2 regions of the Paenibacillus protaetiae genome follow, and region 1 is predicted to be linked to the other one. Evidence: a T-box and tRNA genes for the amino acid it is inferred to sense, from the RefSeq annotation. Region 1 holds a T-box; the other holds one or more tRNA genes.
The links. The T-box of region 1 lies ahead of tyrS (tyrosine--tRNA ligase). A T-box ahead of a tRNA ligase gene usually reads a tRNA of that ligase, here a tRNA-Tyr.

Region 1 (10,189 bases):
GGGTCTACCTCGCAGGTGAGCATATCAGCTATATTACGGCATGGATGGCAGGCGGCATCGAGTCCGCACGGGCGGTCGTCACCGATATTCATGCGCGTGTCATGAAGGAATAGATAAAGAGCCAAACAAGACATTGGGGAGGAAATTGCTATGCCTACTACAAAAAAATGGAAAATCGTTGCCGGTGCCATCGTCATTTCCTGCGTTGCCGCCACGGCAAGCGTCTATGCAGCCGTTACGCCTAACAAATATCCGCTTACGCCGATATATGAGCCGGAATTTTATGGAAGCCCGTCTTCATCCATATCGAACGCCGTCGCCATGCCGGCCGGTGCGGCTACGTATGAGACGAGCGGCACAACGCCTTCCCTCATTAATAAAGACGGCAAAACCGTTTATGAGCGTTATGGCAACACCGAAACGCAAGGGCTCAGCATTCTGAAAAACATTGAAGCACAGCTGAAGGAGCAAGGGCTGTCGATGAAGGATGTCACCTACTTGCGCGTCTACATTGCTCCGGATGCAGCGAAAGGCGGGAAATTCGACTTTGACGGCTGGTTTAACGCATATGCCAAATACTTTAATACGAAGGATAATCCGGTGAAGACAGCCCGCTCGACCGTTGGCGTTGCCGGACTCGTCAATTCCGACTGGCTGATCGAGATCGAAGCGGTAGCCACTTATCCAAGCAACCATAATCAGGATTAATCCGCCTGCCGAAGACTACCGGTACGGGGGCTCAAAAGAACCATATCCGATATGAATGGAGATGACTGTTATGCTGCAAAACATAGGGTTTCCCGGTCTAATGATGATTCTTGTTGTCGTGTTAATTATTTTCGGCCCATCCAAGCTGCCGGAGCTGGGCCGTGCGGTTGGCCGTACCCTTCACGAGTTTAAAACTTCGGCGAAAGAACTTGTCTCGGATGCCAAAGAAGAGGTTACCGATAAACAATCGTAACGCCTCCTCTCTCAGGTTCCCGACACAAAAAGGCTCCCCTTACCTCCGGCACTGCTGGAGATAAGGGGAGCCTTTAATTTCGATAGCCTGATTCAGCGCACAGACCGCAGCGTAAGCCTTACAGCTTTACTTGCTCGCGCCAATTGTATTTCGGCTGCCAGCCAAGCAGCCTTTTCGCTTTCTCATTGCTAAGCAGCGACTCAAAGCCTTCAAGCGGCGCGCGGAAATCCGTTACTTCCGGATAACGCTCCGCCATCAGCTTGCGGCTTTCGATGTCCATGCTCGTAATGTCCGCGGCAAGGTTAAGCGCTACTGCGCCAAGGCCGTCCGTCTCAATCGCAAGGCGGCAAGCTTCCGCAGCATCGCGGGTATCAATGTAGCTCCACAAAATACGTTCCCGCTCGGCCGGATTATGGATAAACGACGGGAACCGTTCATACCATTCCGGCGGGATAACATTGCCGAGGCGGAACGACACCACCTGCATGCCGGTGCGGCGGTTGAACATTTCTGCCGTCTGCTCGTTGACGATTTTGCTCAGGCCGTAGCTGTCCTGCGGGAGCTGCGGATGCGCCTCGTCCATCGGCACATATTGCGGGCCAAACGGATGCTCGGCAAAGCAGATGCCGTACGATGATTCGCTGGATGCGATAACCGCTTTTCGAATACCGAGACCTGCTGCCGCTTCTAAAATATTGTACGTCGACATGACGTTATTGCGGAACGTCACTTCAGGCGTACGAAGATGCGCAGCGGGAATCGCAGCCAAATGGACAACGGCATCCGCACCGGCCAGCACGCCGTACGTTTCCCCGAGATCTTCCAGATTGGCAATAATACTGCGGCCAACCGGCTCGTCCGGACGGCGCACATCCACGTTCAGCACGTCATAGCCATGTTCGGCAAAATGGCGTACAACCCAGCGGCCCAACATGCCACTGCCGCCGGTAATTACAACTTTAGCCATTACGATTAACCCCTTTTTATTTCAAAATTTCTTCGATGCGGTTCAATACATCTTCGCTCAGCTCGATACCGGACGCTTTCGCATTCTCCGTCACTTGCTCCGGACGGCTTGCGCCTACAAGCGCGCTTGCGACGTTGTCATTGCGCAAAATCCAGGCAAGCGCGAGATTGCCGACCGAAATTTCCAGCTCAGCCGCAACTTTCTCAAGCTGCTGTACTTTGGCGATTTTTTCTTCCGTAATGCCTTTGCGCATCCAGTCCAGCTTCGCTGCGCGGCTGTCCTGCGGAATATCGTTCACCGACGAATATTTGCCGGTCAAGAGACCTTGCGCCAGCGGCGAGAATACAACCTGTCCAATCCCGTTGCGTTCGCTGAGCGGCATCACTTCTTTTTCAATATAACGCTCGAACATATTGTAGATCGGCTGATTCACCACGATGCGGTCAAGCAAATAACGGTCGGCTACGCCAAGCCCTTCGGCAATTTGCGATGCCTGCCATTCGCTTACGCCGACGTACAGCACTTTGCCTTGGCGCACAAGATCGTCAATCGCGCGCAGCGTTTCTTCGAGGCGGGTTTCTTTGTCATAACGGTGGCAGTAGAAAATGTCCACATAGTCATGGCCAAGCCGTTTCAAGCTGGCGTTCGCCTGCTCTATAATATGTTTGCGGGACAAGCCGCGGTCGTTCGGGCCGTCGCCCATTGGCCAGAAAGCCTTGGTAGCGAGCACGTACGATTCGCGAGGATACGCTTTCAGCGTTTTGCCGACCAGCTCCTCTGCAGCCCCTTTTTCATAAACGTTAGCCGTATCAAAAAAGTTAATGCCCAAGTCGTAAGCTGTTTTGATTGCGTTTACAGCATTTTCACGTTCAACATATCCGCCATATGTAAGCCAGCTGCCCAAGCTGATTTCACTAACCTTAATTCCGCTTGCTCCAAGTCTCCGGTATTTCATCGTAAATTCCTCCCTGGTTCATTATTCTTGTTCCTTTTTCATAGTATAGAAATTCGTATAAGTTTTAAAGAAGTGAAAAGTTTTTCACTTTAGTATAATGGCGAAAGCTACTATACTATAATATAGTAAGATATATAGAAGGAGGAGAGCCGATTGAAATCATCCAAAGCAAGCAGCTACATTCCCAAATCGCCCGTACATATTGAATGCAATATCGAAAAAACGCTGGACGTGCTTGGCGGCAAATGGGCATTCCTCGTCATCCGCGAGCTGTTTAACGGCACCTTGCGTTTTGGCGAGCTGCAGCGCCGGATTCCGAATGTCAGCCCGCGCGCGTTAACGAGTACGCTGCGCCATTTGGAAGAGCAAGGCGTGCTGGAACGGAAAGTGTTCCCGACCGTACCGGTAACCGTTGAATACACATTGACGCCGAAAGGTCAGGATTTACACGTCATTTGCCATGAAATGAAGCTGTGGGCGGCCCGCTGGACGTAAACCGGCGTATAAAAAAACAGACATTTTACTATAAAAGCATTCCGCCGGGCTATGTCCCTTCCGATTGGATTCAGTTACAATAAAATTGGAAATATGAATCCAACAAAAGGAGAAATGCCGTGTTGCGAAAATCAGCATTGATTACGGGAGCGGATCGCGGATTGGGACTTGCTCTGGCGGAAGCGCTGCTGGAGCAAAATTACGATGTGTTTGCCGGACGGTTTAACGCCTCCGATCAAGGTTTGGAGAAGTTGGGCAAGCAATATCCGGGCAGTCTGCAGCTGGTAGAGCTGGACGTATCTTCGGATGAAAGCGCTGCCGAAGCTGCTCGTTTTTTGAAAGCGCAATCAGACAAGCTGGATTTGCTTATCAACAATGCGGCAATATTAGGCGATATTCACGCCAAAATAACAGACGAGCTCAATTATGAAGAAATGAAGCAAGTATTCAACGTCAATTCATTAGGGTCACTCCGGGTCACCAACGCCGTTATGCCGATGTTATTGAAAAGCGAGCAAAAGCTTGTCGTCAATATTTCATCCGAAGCCGGCAGCATTGAGAATTGCTGGCGCGAAAGCTGGTTTGCCTACTGCATGTCCAAAGCGGCGGTCAATATGCATTCCGCTATCGTCCATAACGAGCTGAGAAGCCGCGGCGGCCAAGTTATGGTCGTTCATCCGGGGCATGTGCAAACCTACATGCAAGGCAAGCTGGACACCAGCGGCACGCTGACGCCTGAACAAGCGGCAGCGTATATAACCGCCCTTATTGCTACCCATCATGTTTACGCCGGGGACCGCCCCGCTTTTATCGACTATTCGGGCCGCCGGCTCGCCTGGTAATCCAGCTGCTTGCAGAGCTTTAATCCAATAGACAAAACAAAAGGCGCCAAAGGGGCAGAACCCTATGGCGCCTTTTGTTGCTGGATTGGAAAGCTTTGGCGTTAAACCAAACCCCTAAGCCAATTTGACGAGGCTGTAGCTCTTTTTCCCTTTGCGCACAATGATAAACCGGCCGCCGATCGCGAGCTCCGCTGCCACCTCAAACGCTACGTCGCTGACGCGTTCGCCGTTCAGCGAAATCGCGCCGTTCGTAATATCTTCACGTGCCTGCCGCTTGGACGGCTCAATGCCCAGCTCCACAAGCCAATCCACGATGTTTTTCGTTTCGCTGGACGATTCGTAAGTCGGCATTTCCTTGAAGCCCTGCTCGATTTCATCCGCCGTAAGCGAACGGATATCCCCGCTGAACAAAGCCGCTGTAATCCGCTTCGCCTGCTCCAGCATCTCTTCGCCATGCACGAACCGGGTCATTTCTTCGGCGAGCGCCTTTTGCGCTTCGCGTTTATGCGGCTCGGTCTGCACCTTCTCCGCCAGCGCTTCGATTTCTTCCTTCGTCAGGAATGTGAAATATTTCAAATATTTCACCACATCGCGGTCGTCGGTGTTCGCCCAGAACTGGTAAAACTCGTACGGCGTTGTTTTGGCCGGATCGAGCCATACGGCGCCGCCGGCGCTTTTGCCGAATTTCGTACCGTCGGCTTTCAGCATAAGCGGAATGGTCAAGCCAAACGCTTTGGCGTCGGCTCCCTCTTTTTTGCGGATCAGGTCAAGACCGCTTGTAATATTGCCCCATTGGTCGGAGCCGCCGATTTGCAGCTGTACGTCTTCATGCCGGTACAGATGAAGGAAATCAAGCGACTGCAAAATTTGGTACGAAAACTCCGTAAACGAAATGCCGCTGTCCAGCCGGCTGGATACTACATCTTTGGCCAGCATCGTATTGATGCTGAAGTTTTTGCCGTAATCGCGCAAAAACTCGATGACATTAATTTTATGCGTCCAATCGTAGTTGTTCACCAGGCGAATCTGGTTGTCGCCTTCGGTCACAAACAGCTTTTTCATTTGCGCCGTCAGCGCCTCCACGTTCTGCTGAATTTGCTCCAGCGTTTGCAGCGAACGTTCCGTCTGGCGTCCGCTCGGATCGCCGATCGTGCCGGTTGCACCGCCGATCAGAATAACAGGGCGATGGCCGGCCAGCTGGAACCGTTTCAGCATAATAAACGGAATCAAATGGCCGATATGCATGCTGTCCCCGGTTGGGTCAACGCCGCAGTACAACGAAACCGCCTTTGAATTCGTCAGCTCGCGCAAACCCTCCGCATCCGTCTGCTGATTGATGGCGTCGCGCCATTCCAATTCGTCAATAATGTTCACGTGATACAACCCCTTCTTATCGCTAAAATAAAAAAATCGCCCCTTGTCATTGTCGACATAGGGACGATTGAATAACCGTGTTACCACCCAGCTTGCGCTAACCGGCCTGCCTATCGCCGTTTAACGCCACTTTCGGCGGAATATCGACCGCCGTGACCGCTTGGCATTACCCAAGATACTCCGGAGTGTAATTCGCAGTCCTTTGTGTGTGCCGGGTTTCATCAACCCCCGGCTTTCTGGAACAGGGACAAAGCTGCTACTGGGCTCTTTCAACGTATATCGTCTATAAGGTTACAGACAGTATAGCGACTGGCCCATCCATTGTCAATAAGCGAAGCGCCCGCTGTACAGCAGCACGGCAATGAACATGCCTAGCCGCTTCAGGACGAGATTTTGTTGCGGTATTCCTGAGGCGTTATGCCAAAATGCTTTTTGAACAGCTGAATGAAATAACTTGGCTTCTGGTAGCCGAGCATAACCGAGATTTCGTATATTTTTTCATCGGTCCGCGCAAGCAGCTCCGCCGATTTCTCCATCCTGGCCCGAAGCAAATATTCGCTTATCCCTTCGCCCGTCTCCGTCTTGTAAATTTTCGACAAGTAGGACGGGTTCAAGTAGACATGAGACGAGATCGAATGAAGCGATGCCTGTTCCAAATGGTTATGGATATATTCCTGCACTTTCCGGATAATGCCCGAGCGGGAGTCCTGATCTTCGATATGAATGGAGTTCCGGTAGCTGGCAATCGTCCGGGCGGTCCATTCCCGCAGCTGCTCGGCCGATGTAATCGGCCTTTCATTCGCGAAGGCATGGAAATCGCCGCCCAGCATTTCGAACAGCCATTTTTTATTTTTATGCGCAAGGGCAGCGAGGGAAGCGGCGATCGAAAAATACACTTCCAGCACATGCTCCTGGGAGCCGCGCCACTGCTCCTCAATTTCGCGAAAAATTGTCTCCAGCTTCTCGTTCAGCGCATCCCACTGGCCAAGCTCCATCAGCTGCAGCACGGACGGCTGACGGTACAGTTCGCCGAGCACTTGAGGCGTTCCGTGAGTCCGCTCTTTCGCAAGCGATACGAACAATTCCTTCTCCGCACCAATAAATTGGCGGAAGTTCGTAATCGACGCATGGTACAGCGGTCCTGCATCCGCCGGAAAAATGCCCTGCTTGCTCGTTAAGATAGAGATGCCTGCTTTCAAATATGTTTTGACCGCATGCTGCAAATGAAAGGCGTTCCGTTCAATCCATTGATCCAGCTCGTCCATAGGTTCGGCCGATGCACGCGCCTTCAGCAAACAGACAACAAAACCATGCGGGTCCTTGCAATGCCATATATCCGCACGGTCGCCAAACACTTCCTCCGCCATATTGGCGATCGCGTAATCGATTAACGCCTCGCTTTCGCCGTCTTCGTATATTTTCTCCATATCGTCCAGGCGCAGCAGCATGACGTGGAACGGGTCGCCTTCCTTGAACGGAACGGCGTACGTGTCCAGCTTTTTCGCCAAGCTTGGGGAAGTAAGCGGCTGTTTGCCGCTTAGCAAGTCGAGCAGCAAATACTCCCGCAGCTTCGGCAGCTGCTCCCGCAGCGAATACATCGCCCGCTGCAGCGAGCTGATGTCCTGCCATTCCCGTTCAAGCTCAACAATAGCCCGGCGGACAGCGGTCAGCAGTTCTTCATCCGAGGCCGGCTTCAGCAAATAATCGCTGGATCTGAGCTGCAGCGCCTGCTTCGTATATTCAAAATCCGAATAACCGGATAATAATATACATTTGGTATATTTCCAGTTTCGTTTAATTTCCTGAATAAGCTCAAGCCCTGTCATGCCGGGCATCCGAATATCCGTAATGACCACATCAATCGTATGCTCGTTCATCAGCTCAATTGCTTCTTTGCCGGAATGGGCTTTATGCACGACATCAATACCGGCTTCCTCCCAAGGCAGCATATCCGCCAAATCGTCTACCAAAACCGACTGGTCGTCCACAATCAGAAGCTGGCGCATTCGCAATCCTCCTCATCCTAACGTTGATGTAAATGGTTCATTCCCTTCATTCCCCGCTGCTTTCATTCGGCCAATACAGCTCGGCCGCCAGTCCGCCTTCCTCCATCCGGTACAGCCTCAGTCCTGCTTCCTGGCCATACTGCAGCAGCATGCGCTTGCGCGTATTCCAAAGCGCGCACCCTTTGTCCTCCGTAGGCGGCATCGACATTTGCAGCTCCAGCTGGGCCAGCTGCTCCTCCGTCACGCCAATGCCATTATCGCGGACTGTAATGATGTTGTAGCGGTCATTTTGCGTGCCGACAATATGAACTTCCCCCCCGCCAAGCGGCTCCAAGCCGTGCAGCACCGCATTTTCAACGATCGGCTGCAAAATAAGCCTCGGGATTTCAAGCTCCTGCATCGCTTCCGGAATCGAAACGGTGTAACTCATATCCTGTACGTTCATGGCTTGTATCGCCAAATAGCTTTGGACCAGGTCCACTTCTTCCTTCACATAGGCAAGCTGCCGCTCCGAACGGGTTGTATAGCGGTAATAGCGGCTTAGATGAAGAGCGAGATCCATCACGGACTCCTTCTCGCCAAGCCTGGTCAAGCTGCGGATCAGCGAAAAGCAGTTATACAAAAAATGCGGGTTGATTTGCGACTGCAGCTGCTTCAAGTTGGCGTCCCTTGAACGGATTTGTTCCAAATATACATTTTGGATCAGCTGTTCAATCTGCTCCGCCATATCGTTAAAGCTGACAAGCAGAAAGTGGAATTCGTTATTGGGATGGAACACTTTCAGTTTGGAATACTCGCCTTTTTTCAGCTTTTTAACGCCGCGAATCAGCTCCCGTATCGGCACCTGCACATTGGTGTACAGCACATAGGCCGCAATCATGCTGCCAAACAACAAAAACACAATCGAGCTGTAAAATAAATTGCTGTTCGAAGTAATCGGCTTGACGACATCCTGAATCGGCAAATAATCAAACAAATACCAGCCAAGCTCCGGCATATACACGCTGCTCGCCGTATACTCGACGCCGTTCAGCTTGATGCGGGTATATTCCTGTTGCGATAACGCATGCAAGTCCACCTTTGCAAGAAGCGCTCCCTGCAAGCTTTCATCCGAACCATGGACAGCCAGCCGCTGGCCGCCAGGCGAAACAAAAAAAGCATCGCCTTTGCCGCCTTGTTTGAACCTCCCAAGCGCTTTCACCAGCTCATCGGCGGCAAAGCTTACTTCCACTACAAGGCCGGCGTTGCTCGAGCCGCTATCGTACGGTTCGCTTATGTATCGGACAAATCGGGGATGGTTCTGGTAGTAGGAGGGTACATATTCGGTATACTTCCAAACTTTCGAATAGTTTTTCGCTACCAGATCCGGATCATATTCCAGGGACGGATTCGTAGAAACAAACGTATCGGTGGCAGGCGCGTAAACGCTAAAAGCCGGGTCCCATTCCGAGGAAGCGTTGATCAGCCTCAGCTTGTCGCTGATTCGAAGCTTCTCTTCCGTCTGCTCATAGAGTGTGGCAATTTCAATGAACTCCAGGTTCCGCACATTAATATCTTCCGTTATCGTCAGTCCGCTTCTGGCCAGCTGCACTGCGGTTTCATCCGTTTTGGCCGCGAAGTAGGACAAATCTTTATGCATCGATATTTCAACCTCGTTCATGACAACATCCATACTCGTCTTGTTGGAATACCAGTAGAGCATAATGATCGGAATGAGCAGCAAAACGATAATGCCTACAATCTTTGTAAACGTATTCATTCGCAGCGACATAACCGTCCGGTTCTCCTATCAACTTGATGATGAAAACAAATAATCGGGTATCGTTCTAAAATGATTGGTGCAGACGCCCTAATTCCCCTATTGATATACTAAATATACATCATGATGCAAGACTGTCAATCGACAAAAAGAATAGGCGGAAAGGACAATGGGGATGGCGACAACAACAAAGGCAATGCCTAGCAACGACGCCTTAGGGCAAACCAGCTTGGAACACAAGACGAAAGCAAAAGGCATGAAGAGGACATGGCCGCTTCATCTGATGCTGCTCCCGGCAGTGCTTATACAATTTGTATTTGTATACTTGCCGCTCGGCGGGCTCGTTATTGCGTTCCAGGACTACAAACCGTACGACGGGCTATTTCATTCCAAATGGGTCGGACTGGAACATTTCAAGTACATGTTCCAATACCCGGACATTAAACAGGTCATTTTCAACACTGCTTTTATAGCCGCTTTGAAAATTATATTTAACATTATCGTGCCGTTTGCGTTCGCGTTGCTGCTGAACGAGGTGCGGGTTAACCCGTTTAAACGGACGGTTCAAACATTGGTCTATCTTCCTTACTTTATTTCATGGGTATTTTTGGGCGGCATTCTGAACGATATGCTTGCTTCCGATGGGATTATTAACACACTCCTGCATAATTGGTTTGGGCTTAACGAACCGATCCTGTTCCTCGGGGACGGCAACTGGTTCCGGTTTACGGTTATTTTATCCGACATTTGGCAGCAGTTCGGCTACGGCACCATCGTATACCTCGCCGCTCTGGCCGGCATCAATCCTGCTTTGTATGAGGCTGCCGAAG
Region 2 (10,189 bases), 1.6 Mb from region 1:
GTGCCTCGGTAGGGTGAATAGCCCGAGGGGCCGCAGTGAAAAGGCCCAAGCGACTGTTTAGCAAAAACACAGGTCTGTGCGAAGCCGCAAGGCGAAGTATACGGGCTGACGCCTGCCCGGTGCTGGAAGGTTAAGGGGAGCGGTTAGGGAGTAGTCCCGAAGCTGTGAACCGAAGCCCCAGTAAACGGCGGCCGTAACTATAACGGTCCTAAGGTAGCGAAATTCCTTGTCAGGTAAATTCTGACCCGCACGAATGGCGTAACGACTTGGGCGCTGTCTCAACGAGAGATCCGGTGAAATTTTAATACCTGTGAAGATGCAGGTTACCCGCGACAAGACGGAAAGACCCCATGGAGCTTTACTGCAGCTTGATATTGGACTTTGGTACGATCTGTACAGGATAGGTGGGAGCCTGGGAAGCATGAGCGCCAGCTTGTGTGGAGGCGACGTTGGGATACCACCCTGATCGTATCGGAGTTCTAACCCGCTACCGTGAATCCGGTAGGGGGACCGTGTCAGGCGGGCAGTTTGACTGGGGCGGTCGCCTCCTAAAAAGTAACGGAGGCGCCCAAAGGTTCCCTCAGAATGGTTGGAAATCATTCGGAGAGTGCAAAGGCATAAGGGAGCTTGACTGCGAGACCAACAAGTCGAGCAGGGACGAAAGTCGGGCTTAGTGATCCGGTGGTACCGCATGGAAGGGCCATCGCTCAACGGATAAAAGCTACCCTGGGGATAACAGGCTTATCTCCCCCAAGAGTCCACATCGACGGGGAGGTTTGGCACCTCGATGTCGGCTCATCGCATCCTGGGGCTGAAGTAGGTCCCAAGGGTTGGGCTGTTCGCCCATTAAAGCGGTACGCGAGCTGGGTTCAGAACGTCGTGAGACAGTTCGGTCCCTATCTGTCGTGGGCGTAGGAAATTTGAGAGGAGCTGTCCTTAGTACGAGAGGACCGGGATGGACGTACCGCTGGTGTACCAGTTGTTCCGCCAGGAGCACCGCTGGGTAGCTATGTACGGACGGGATAAGCGCTGAAAGCATCTAAGCGTGAAGCCCCCTCAAGATGAGATTTCCCAGTATGTAAGACCCCTTGTAGACGACGAGGTGGATAGGTTCGGGGTGGAAGCGCAGCAATGCGTGCAGCTGACGAATACTAATCGGTCGAGGGCTTATCCTAAATCAAGCTAAAGTACATTGCATCACCTTTCGCATCCAGTTTTCAGGGTTGCAAATTTACTGTAGAACATACCAAGTGTATGACTAAGGTAAACTTGGAACTTGGCATTTGGCGATGCCATTTCCTGATTTATGATCCCCGAATTGGGGACAAGCGTGGCGGCATAGCTCAGCTGGCTAGAGCGTACGGTTCATACCCGTGAGGTCGGGGGTTCGATCCCCTCTGCCGCTACCATACATTCCCTGGAGGGTTAGCTCAGCTGGGAGAGCATCTGCCTTACAAGCAGAGGGTCGGGGGTTCGATCCCCTCACCCTCCACCATTACAATACGGAGCTGTGGTGTAGAGGCCTAACATGCCTGCCTGTCACGCAGGAGACCGCGGGTTCGAATCCCGTCAGCTCCGCCATTTTTTCTTTAATCGGGAAAAATGCGCAATTATAGTTCAAGAATGGCTCGGTAGCTCAGTCGGTAGAGCAGAGGACTGAAAATCCTCGTGTCGGCGGTTCGATTCCGTCCCGAGCCACCATTCATTTCTAAGCGTTAATGGCGCGTGAAATGCATATTGTGGAGGGCTAGTGAAGTGGCTAAACACGGCAGACTGTAAATCTGCTCTCTCTGAGTTCGGTGGTTCGAATCCATCGCCCTCCACCATTAATTTTATTGAGAGCCATTAGCTCAGTTGGTAGAGCACCTGACTTTTAATCAGGGTGTCGAAGGTTCGAGTCCTTCATGGCTCACCATTTTTACCAACATAATACGTAAACCAATCCGGTTGCTGTATAGCATCCGGTTTTTTTATTTTATTGCGATTTATTTATCGGCGATGATTTCATGAAAACAAATAAACGCCGGTCTGCCTAATCAATTACTTGTGGCAGGCCGGCGTTTATGTTTGATAATTGAATCAATAAATGCGGAAGTGCAGTTATTCCATTGCTTTGCTGTTTGAAGAGACAATAATGAATAGAAGCAGTCGTTAAAATCGTATTTATTTGCTGCGCAGCCGGAGTTCTTCTGCAATTTCGGCGGCTGTCGCATGAAGCCGGTCTTTTAATTCTTCCTGTACGTTAAACAGAAATTGCCCGTCATCCGAAGTCGTCCGTTCAATTTGTTTATCAATGGCATATACGCCGCTAGCGAATATTCGCGCTCCGAGTGCGGAAGCCACCGGTTTAAGCGAATAGTCCATCGACAGCAGATGGGCGCTGGAGCCGCCAATAAACAGCGGTGCAATAACCTTGCCAGCAAATCCTTTTTCCGGGATCAGATCGATAAATGTTTTAAGCACGCCTGTATATGAAGCTTTGTATACCGGACTTGCAATAATGACGGCATCTGCTTCAGCGACCAGCTGGTTGGCCGCAACAATGGCAGGACTGCTGAAATTTGTGTAGATCAGATCCTCCGGCGGCAATGAAGCTACTGTGATGAGTTCAACCGAAATATTGAAGTCGGACAACTGTTGCTCCACATACTGAATAAGTCCATTCAGGCGGGAGCTGGCATTTGGACTGCCGGAAATAATGACGGCTTTGGACATGGTTTGCACACTCCTATTTTTATACTAATCCGATGAAATAACTATGAATTGATCCTAACACAAATTTTGTCATTCCGTCAAATGATATTATTGCTTCTTTCTCTTGTATTTTAACGATAAAAGGGAACAATGTGAACATGAATTCAAAAGGGGCGAGTACATCATGATCTATTGGTTGGCGGCAATATGCAGCTTGGTATTATCCGTATTATTCGTGCCGTTATTTCGCTCGCTGGCGCTAAAGCTTGGCTTTGTAGACCAGCCCAATAAGCGCAAAATCCACCGCAAACCGATTCCGCTTATGGGCGGTACGGCCATTTATTTAAGCTGCTGTATCGCCATCGTCAGTTTTCTTGGCCTGGAGCCGCTTAGCATTACGATATTGATTGGCGGCGGCGTGCTCGTTATTATCGGTTTAATGGACGACGCATTCAAGTCCAAAGGACGCGATTTCCCCGTTTGGCCTCGAGTCATTTTTTATGCCGCGGTGGCGGCTTTCCCTTTAATTTACGATATTCAAATCATGGGTATACGCAACCCGGCTTCGGGCATATATATCAGCTTTCCGGAATGGGTTTCGGCGATAGCAACGTTCTTCTGGATATTTGCTCTCATCAATATGATCAACTTTATTGACGGTGTGGACGGACTTGCATCCGGCGTCTGTACATTAGCCGCTTTTACGCTGCTTATCGCCGCACTGGTGAAGGGGCAAAATGATACGGCGCTGGTAGCGGCAAGCCTTGGAGGAGCAAGCATCGGGTTTTTGGCATATAACTTTTATCCGGCGCGGATTTTTATGGGAGACGCTGGGGCGACTTTTTTAGGTTATACGCTAGCGGTTGTGGCGGTTGACGGCGCGTTTAAAAAGGCAACTTTCGTCACGGTGCTTGTTCCGCTGCTGGCGCTTGGCCTGCCGATTATGGATACGGCCATTGTGATGATCCGGCGCCTGATCGCCGGCAAAGGGCTGCATGTAGCGGATAAAATGCATACGCATCATACGTTAATGCGCTGGGGGCTTAATCAGGTGCAGACAGTATCGTTTCTTTATTTAATTGCGGCCTTGTTTTCACTGCTGTCGATTTTGCTGCTGCTTACAACAGGCTGAACTTCTCCCCGCTCTATGGTACAATGACGAAAAACGCTCGGTGGTTGAGAGCGGGAGATAGGAGCATGGTTATGACCAGCACGACAGAGTGGCTGCAGCCGCTGCAGAGCATTTTAAACCGTCCTATTCGTATTGTCACTTTTCCGCTGGCGGTATGGAACGACCTGTCTATTGAAGCGAGTGCGCAATACTCGGCTCCCGCGGAAGGACAACGGCTAGAACGGGATGAAACGATCCGGTTTGTCGTTCAAGTCCATCCGGATGTGATTGATGCACTGGAAGTGCAGCAAGCTGATTTGAACGAAACGGAAAAGGAATTGATCAGCTGGACGATCCGCTTGTACGCCAGCAAAGTGTCGAAAAAGAAATCCGTATCGGAGACGGAGTCCGCTGCGCTTAAAATCAGCGAATGGCTGCTTGCGCAGCTGCGTGCGGAAGAGCCGGTTTTTTCGCTTCCCGACCATTTGACCAACGGCGGAAGGCTCTTTGCGGAAATGATCCCATTCTTGCTTATAACCGAATATTCGAATACGAAACAAACCTCTTTTGCGGAATTGGAGAAGCTGCTCACTTCTTTCCTTGGCGAAGATATTTTGCTTATCCCGATGGATACGTGCGAATGGCTTATTTGGGGCCCTTCCTCGCTGCTCAAGGACGCCGACTCGGAGCTGAAGGAAGAAATGGAGGAGACGGTGGAGGATACGCTGGCTTCGATCTGCTCCGGTCTGCATGACATGCTGACCAGCGAATGGATCGGCGATTGCCACCTTGCTGTGTCTTATCCCGTTGTCCCGGCCAAAGGCATGGTTGAAACGGCCATTCTGCTCCGTGAAACGATTAACTTGGGCCGCAAATTTCAAGTCGGGTCTAATATCCACCTTCCGTGGATGCTGAATCTGGAGCGGATTTTAAACAGCATTCCGGAAAATATGCGCGTTCGTTTTTTGGAGCAGGCGCTAAAACGGACGGACTTGTTTCTGGAAGCTGAGATGCTGACGACGCTGGAAACTTTTTTTGCCCTCGACTGCAATGTGAGCGAGACAGCAAAAAAGCTGTATATTCACCGCAATACGCTGCTCTACCGGCTGGATAAGCTGAAAAACGAGACAGGCCTGGATGTAAGGCTGTTCCGGGATGCCGTACTTGTCAAAATTATATTACTATTGTACAAAGTGACGAAAAGCATATAATTTTTTTGTAAGGTTTGTGCATAGTCAAACGCTTACATGTGGGCTAATATAGGTACATAACGAAATAACTCGTATAGGGGGAGCATTCACATGGCAGGCGTACGCTTAGAACATATCTTCAAAAAATACCCAGGTTCCGACAAAGCTTCGGTAACTGACGTTAACCTTGATATCAAGGATAAGGAATTTCTCGTATTGGTTGGTCCATCCGGTTGCGGTAAATCGACCACGCTTCGTATGATTGCAGGTCTTGAAGAAATTTCGGAAGGTAAATTGTTTATCGGCGACCGTCTTGTGAACGACGTAGCTCCTAAAGACCGCGACATCGCGATGGTATTCCAATCCTACGCGTTGTATCCGCACATGAACGTATACCAAAACATGGCTTTTGGTCTTAAACTTCGCAAATTCAAAAAAGCGGACATCGACAAACGCGTTCGTGAAGCCGCTAAAATTCTTGATATCGAACATTTGCTGGACCGCAAACCGAAAGCTCTGTCCGGTGGTCAACGCCAACGCGTTGCCTTGGGCCGCGCTATCGTCCGTGAACCGCAAGTATTCTTGATGGACGAACCTCTTTCCAACTTGGATGCTAAACTTCGCGGTCAAATGCGCGCGGAAATCAGCAAACTGACAAAACGCCTTGAAACAACAACGATCTATGTAACACATGACCAGATCGAAGCTATGACGATGGGCGACCGTATCGTTGTTATGAAAGACGGCTTTATTCAACAAGTGGATACGCCGGAACAACTGTACAACCACCCAATCAACATTTTCGTAGCAGGCTTTATTGGCGCTCCTTCGATGAACTTCATCACTGGTTCGCTGACAGAGTCCGGCGGTACGCTCCGCTTTAAAGCATCCGGCATCGACGTCGTTGTACCTGAAGGCCGCGCAGCTACGCTTCGCTCCAAAGGTTACATCGGCAAAGAAGTTATTCTCGGCATTCGCCCGGAAGATCTTCATGAAGAGCCGGTATTCATGGAAGCATCGCCTAACACAATCGTGAACGCTCACGTAGAAGTAGCGGAAAACCTTGGTCATGAAATGTACCTGTACCTGAACGGTATCGGCACTGACACAGTTATCGCTCGTGTTGACGGCCGCTCGACGCTTCGTGACGGTGCAAACGTTAAGCTTGCACTGGACATGAACAAAGCACACATCTTCGACAAAGAATCCGAACAAAACGTATTCGAAGTTTAATCCACTTCGATTGCAAACCGCACTTGGCCATTTGATGGCTGAGTGCGGTTTTTTATTTTGCTTAACAGCAAAAACCGTTTTCGCGTTTCGTGCGTCTAATATTGTGAAAAGGCGGGAGGTGAAGCATGGAACGGGACCAATTGGCCGAAGCGGCTTTGCGCGGCGATGAGGATGCGCTGCTGAAACGGATACAAGTCGATAAACGCCAAATGTATGCGATTGCTTATTCGTATATGAGAAGCGAAAGCGATGCGCTGGAAGCGATACAGGAGACGGTATGCCGTGTATGGCTGAAACGCAAATCGCTGCGCGACCCGAAATTATTTTCAACATGGATGATGCGCATCCTGATCCGTGTATGTATAGATGAGAAACGCAAACGAAAACGTGAAATGATTGTCGAATGGCCGAATTCATTTTATGACAAGTCTGCTGAAGCGGAAGATAGGATGCAGCAGCATTCGACAGAACGGCTTGATATGACCATGATGCTGCAGCAATTGCCGCCGGAGCAAAGAATGGTCGTTACGCTGAAATATTACCGGGATATGACGCTGACTGAAATAGCCGCCTTAATGGGCAAGCCGGAAGGTTCCATTAAAACCTGGCTTCATAAAGCGTTAAAAAGAATGAGGAAACAAATGGCGGCAACGAATCCGGAGATGGTTGCGGAGGTGAACAGACTTGAAACATAACGGCCTAAACGGCGGGGAGCATAAGGACGAATATACGGTGCAGGGCGATGAGATAGATGAACAACAACTTATAGATAAACAGTGCATGGAGCTGGCAATCAACAGCTTGGATGACAATAAGCTGGATCATGCCATTGTTGCAGGGATGAAACAAGGCCAGAGCATGAATCGTTCCATTCATCGGAGTAAAGCATTGCTGCCGATTGCCGCGGCCATATGCGCTTTTGTCCTGTTTGCAACAGCTGTTCACGTATCTCCGGCATTTGCAGCGGCGCTTCGTGAAATTCCCGGGTTAAAAAGCTTTGTCCAGCTGTTGGCCAGTGATAACTCGCTGAAGCAGGCTATTGACGAGGACTTTGTCCAGTCGGTTAATGTCAGCGACCATAAAGGCGGATACACCCTGACTGTTCACGGTGTGATTGCGGACAATCAGCGGTTTGTACTTTTATATTCTGTGGCAGGAGTGACATCTGATAAGCTTCCATCCGTAGAGGACTTTCAGCTGCTGGATGGTGATAACGAGGAGATTCAGGGTATGATAGCATCGGATGTTTATGGTGATACGACTGGTTCAACAGAACTTACTCAATATAAAACAATAGACGTGATGATGGAAACGGGGAAGCCGGTTCCCGATCAAATCCGGTTTCGTGTTAAAGTGATGGGTCAATGGCTGGAGGCGGATTTTCCAATTGACCATGAGCGGTTTGACCATTTGGAGGAAACCGTTATGCTTCATCGGTTTTTTGAAATAGCCGGCCAGCGGTTCGAGATTGAAAAAGCGGTTATTACACCGCTGCGCACGACGCTTGTATTTCATAATGATCCGGCAAACAGCAAGCAGCCGAATTCCTTTATTGATGCCCGTATAGTTGACGAAAAAGGCCGCATGATGCCATTTACAAACGGCTTTGGCACAGCCGGCGATGAACAGTTTTCAATGCAGTTCCAAAGCAGCTTTTTTACGAAAGCGAAGCATCTGACCTTTGAGACAGACGGGCTACTATTATCCGATAAAAATCAAAAGTTAACCGTGAATACGGATACACTTGAAACGCTGGCGGCACCTGACAAGCGGATGAGGCTGGAATTGGCTGTGCCAACGAACGAAGGGATCGAGCTCACCTTTCTGATCAGCGATCTAATGGGGCCTGAGCTTCATTACGGATTTACGATGTTTCAGGATCAAGTGCCATTTTATGACGGAGCGGGTCGCAGATATTCGATGATACAGCCTAAAGGGGTTCATTCCGTATGGAGGCAGAGTGCCGGCAGTGGGGAAACCCGCGTATATTACACGATTCCCAAGGAGGACTATAAGCAGCCGCTTACGTTTGATGTTTATCAGTACCCGGGTTATGTGCTGCAAAATGTGGAGCTTCCGATAAAATAAACAGGAAAGAGACGCCCGCAATGGCAGAAACGTTGCGTTTGGCGTCTTTTTCATTTACGATGAAAGCATTGGAAAAAATGAATGCTCGCACGCTCGGCTTAGCAAGCATACAGCGTAAAGGAGGTCTGGGTGTGGCTAAAAAAGTAAAGGTATCCGAGCTTGTCCACCAATTCCAGCTGGAAATCTTGTCCGGTGAAGACGGCTTGAAACGTGCTATATCTGTAGATGATTTGTACCGTCCCGGACTTGAAATGGCTGGCTACTTCGATTATCACCCGATTGAACGCGTTCAGCTGCTGGGAAAAACTGAAATTTCTTTTATTTCCACTTTAACAAGTGAGGAGCGCAAGTTCCGTCTGGAGCGGCTATGCCATGACGAGACGCCTTGCATTATTATTACGAGAGGCTTGGAGCCTCCTGCGGAGTTAATCGAATACTCCAGCCAGCGGCAAATTCCGGTATTGCGCAGCCAAGCGGCAACGACGATTTTGCAAAGCCGGCTGACAGATTTCCTGGAGAAAAAGCTGGCTCCAACGGCTACTATTCATGGCGTGCTGGTCGATGTATACGGCTCCGGCATCCTGATTACGGGAGGCAGCGGCATCGGTAAAAGCGAAACAGCACTTGAGCTGGTCAAACGCGGCCATCGCCTTGTGGCGGACGATGCGGTCGAAATCCGCCAAACGTCCGACGGCCAGCTGTACGGCAGCGCTCCCGAGCTTATCCGCCACCTGCTGGAAATCCGCGGTCTCGGCATCATTAATGCGATGACTTTGTTCGGTGCAGGGGCGATTCGCAACCAGAAACGGATTACTCTTGTCGTGAAGCTGGAAAACTGGCAGCAAGACAAGCAATACGACCGCCTCGGGCTGGATGAAGAAACGACGCGCATTATCGATACCGATATTCCGCTGCTTACCGTACCGGTTCGTCCCGGACGAAACCTTGCGGTTATCATTGAGGTTGGCGCGATGAATTTCCGTCTGAAGCGAATGGGCTACAATGCCGCATTGCAGTTCACGAATAAGCTGACGGAAACGATCGCGGACGATATTGACGATTACGATTGATAAATAAAGGAGAATGCAGAACATGAATTTGCCACTTCTCATTAATCCGGTAGCCTTCTCGTTAGGTTCCCTGGAAGTACGGTGGTACGGCATTATTTTAGGAACGGCCGCCCTGGTCGGCCTGCTGCTTGCGGTACAAGAGGGCAAACGGTTCAAAATCAATCCGGATTTCTTTATGGATTTGCTGCTGCTTGGAGTCCCTTCCGCGATTATTGGCGCACGGCTGTATTATGTAGGTTTTATGTGGAATGACTATAAAGACCGTCCGCTTGATATTTTTAAAATATGGGAAGGCGGTATCGCCATCTACGGCGCTTTAATCGGCGCTTTCATATGCGGCTTCTTCTATTTCCGTTACAAAGGGTATCGCTTTTGGCGGATAGCCGATATTTGCGCTCCGTCCCTCATTGCCGGCCAGCTTATTGGCCGCTGGGGCAATTTTATGAACCAGGAAGCCTACGGCGGCGAGGTGTCCGAACACTTCCTGCGCCATACGCTCCATTTGCCTGATTTTATCGTTAATCAAATGAATGTGGAAGGCGTTTACCATCATCCGACGTTTCTGTATGAATCGCTTTGGAATTTGGTAGGGCTTATTATTTTACTCGTGCTGCGCCGTCAGCGGTTTTTGCGTGCCGGCGAGCTTGTAGCCAGCTATTTTATCTGGTATTCGATCGGCCGTTTCTTTATCGAAGCGCTCCGCACGGACAGCCTGGCTTATCAAGGGCCGGACTGGCTGGCATCGCTGATGGATGCATTGTGGTCGCCGATGACGATTGTATTCGAACAAGGTTATCTGGATC

Region 2: it has a tRNA-Tyr gene. The T-box ahead of tyrS (tyrosine--tRNA ligase) is inferred to sense a tRNA for this amino acid. The anticodon was not compared.

What each region holds. Positions count from the first base shown of each region.
Region 1 is NZ_CP035492.1:409,299-419,487, reverse strand. It holds gene ET464_RS01720 (flavin monoamine oxidase family protein) at 1-113, shown strand, start outside; gene ET464_RS01715 (RidA family protein) at 151-708, shown strand; gene ET464_RS01710 (twin-arginine translocase TatA/TatE family subunit) at 779-961, shown strand; gene ET464_RS01705 (NAD-dependent epimerase/dehydratase family protein) at 1,080-1,928, opposite strand; gene ET464_RS01700 (aldo/keto reductase family protein) at 1,945-2,883, opposite strand; gene ET464_RS01695 (winged helix-turn-helix transcriptional regulator) at 3,037-3,378, shown strand; gene ET464_RS01690 (SDR family NAD(P)-dependent oxidoreductase) at 3,501-4,220, shown strand; gene tyrS (tyrosine--tRNA ligase) at 4,335-5,594, opposite strand; T-box leader at 5,651-5,876, opposite strand; gene ET464_RS01680 (response regulator transcription factor) at 5,975-7,600, opposite strand; gene ET464_RS01675 (sensor histidine kinase) at 7,647-9,371, opposite strand; gene ET464_RS01670 (ABC transporter permease) at 9,556-10,189, shown strand, end outside.
Region 2 is NZ_CP035492.1:3,029,096-3,039,284, reverse strand. It holds rRNA gene ET464_RS14025 (23S ribosomal RNA) at 1-1,175, shown strand, start outside; tRNA gene ET464_RS14020 (tRNA-Met) at 1,333-1,409, shown strand; tRNA gene ET464_RS14015 (tRNA-Val) at 1,420-1,495, shown strand; tRNA gene ET464_RS14010 (tRNA-Asp) at 1,505-1,581, shown strand; tRNA gene ET464_RS14005 (tRNA-Phe) at 1,626-1,701, shown strand; tRNA gene ET464_RS14000 (tRNA-Tyr) at 1,742-1,826, shown strand; tRNA gene ET464_RS13995 (tRNA-Lys) at 1,840-1,915, shown strand; gene ssuE (NADPH-dependent FMN reductase) at 2,164-2,715, opposite strand; gene ET464_RS13985 (MraY family glycosyltransferase) at 2,879-3,826, shown strand; gene ET464_RS13980 (PucR family transcriptional regulator) at 3,898-5,016, shown strand; gene ET464_RS13975 (ABC transporter ATP-binding protein) at 5,107-6,228, shown strand; gene ET464_RS13970 (sigma-70 family RNA polymerase sigma factor) at 6,354-6,923, shown strand; gene ET464_RS13965 (DUF4179 domain-containing protein) at 6,913-8,316, shown strand; gene hprK (HPr(Ser) kinase/phosphatase) at 8,448-9,386, shown strand; gene lgt (prolipoprotein diacylglyceryl transferase) at 9,409-10,189, shown strand, end outside.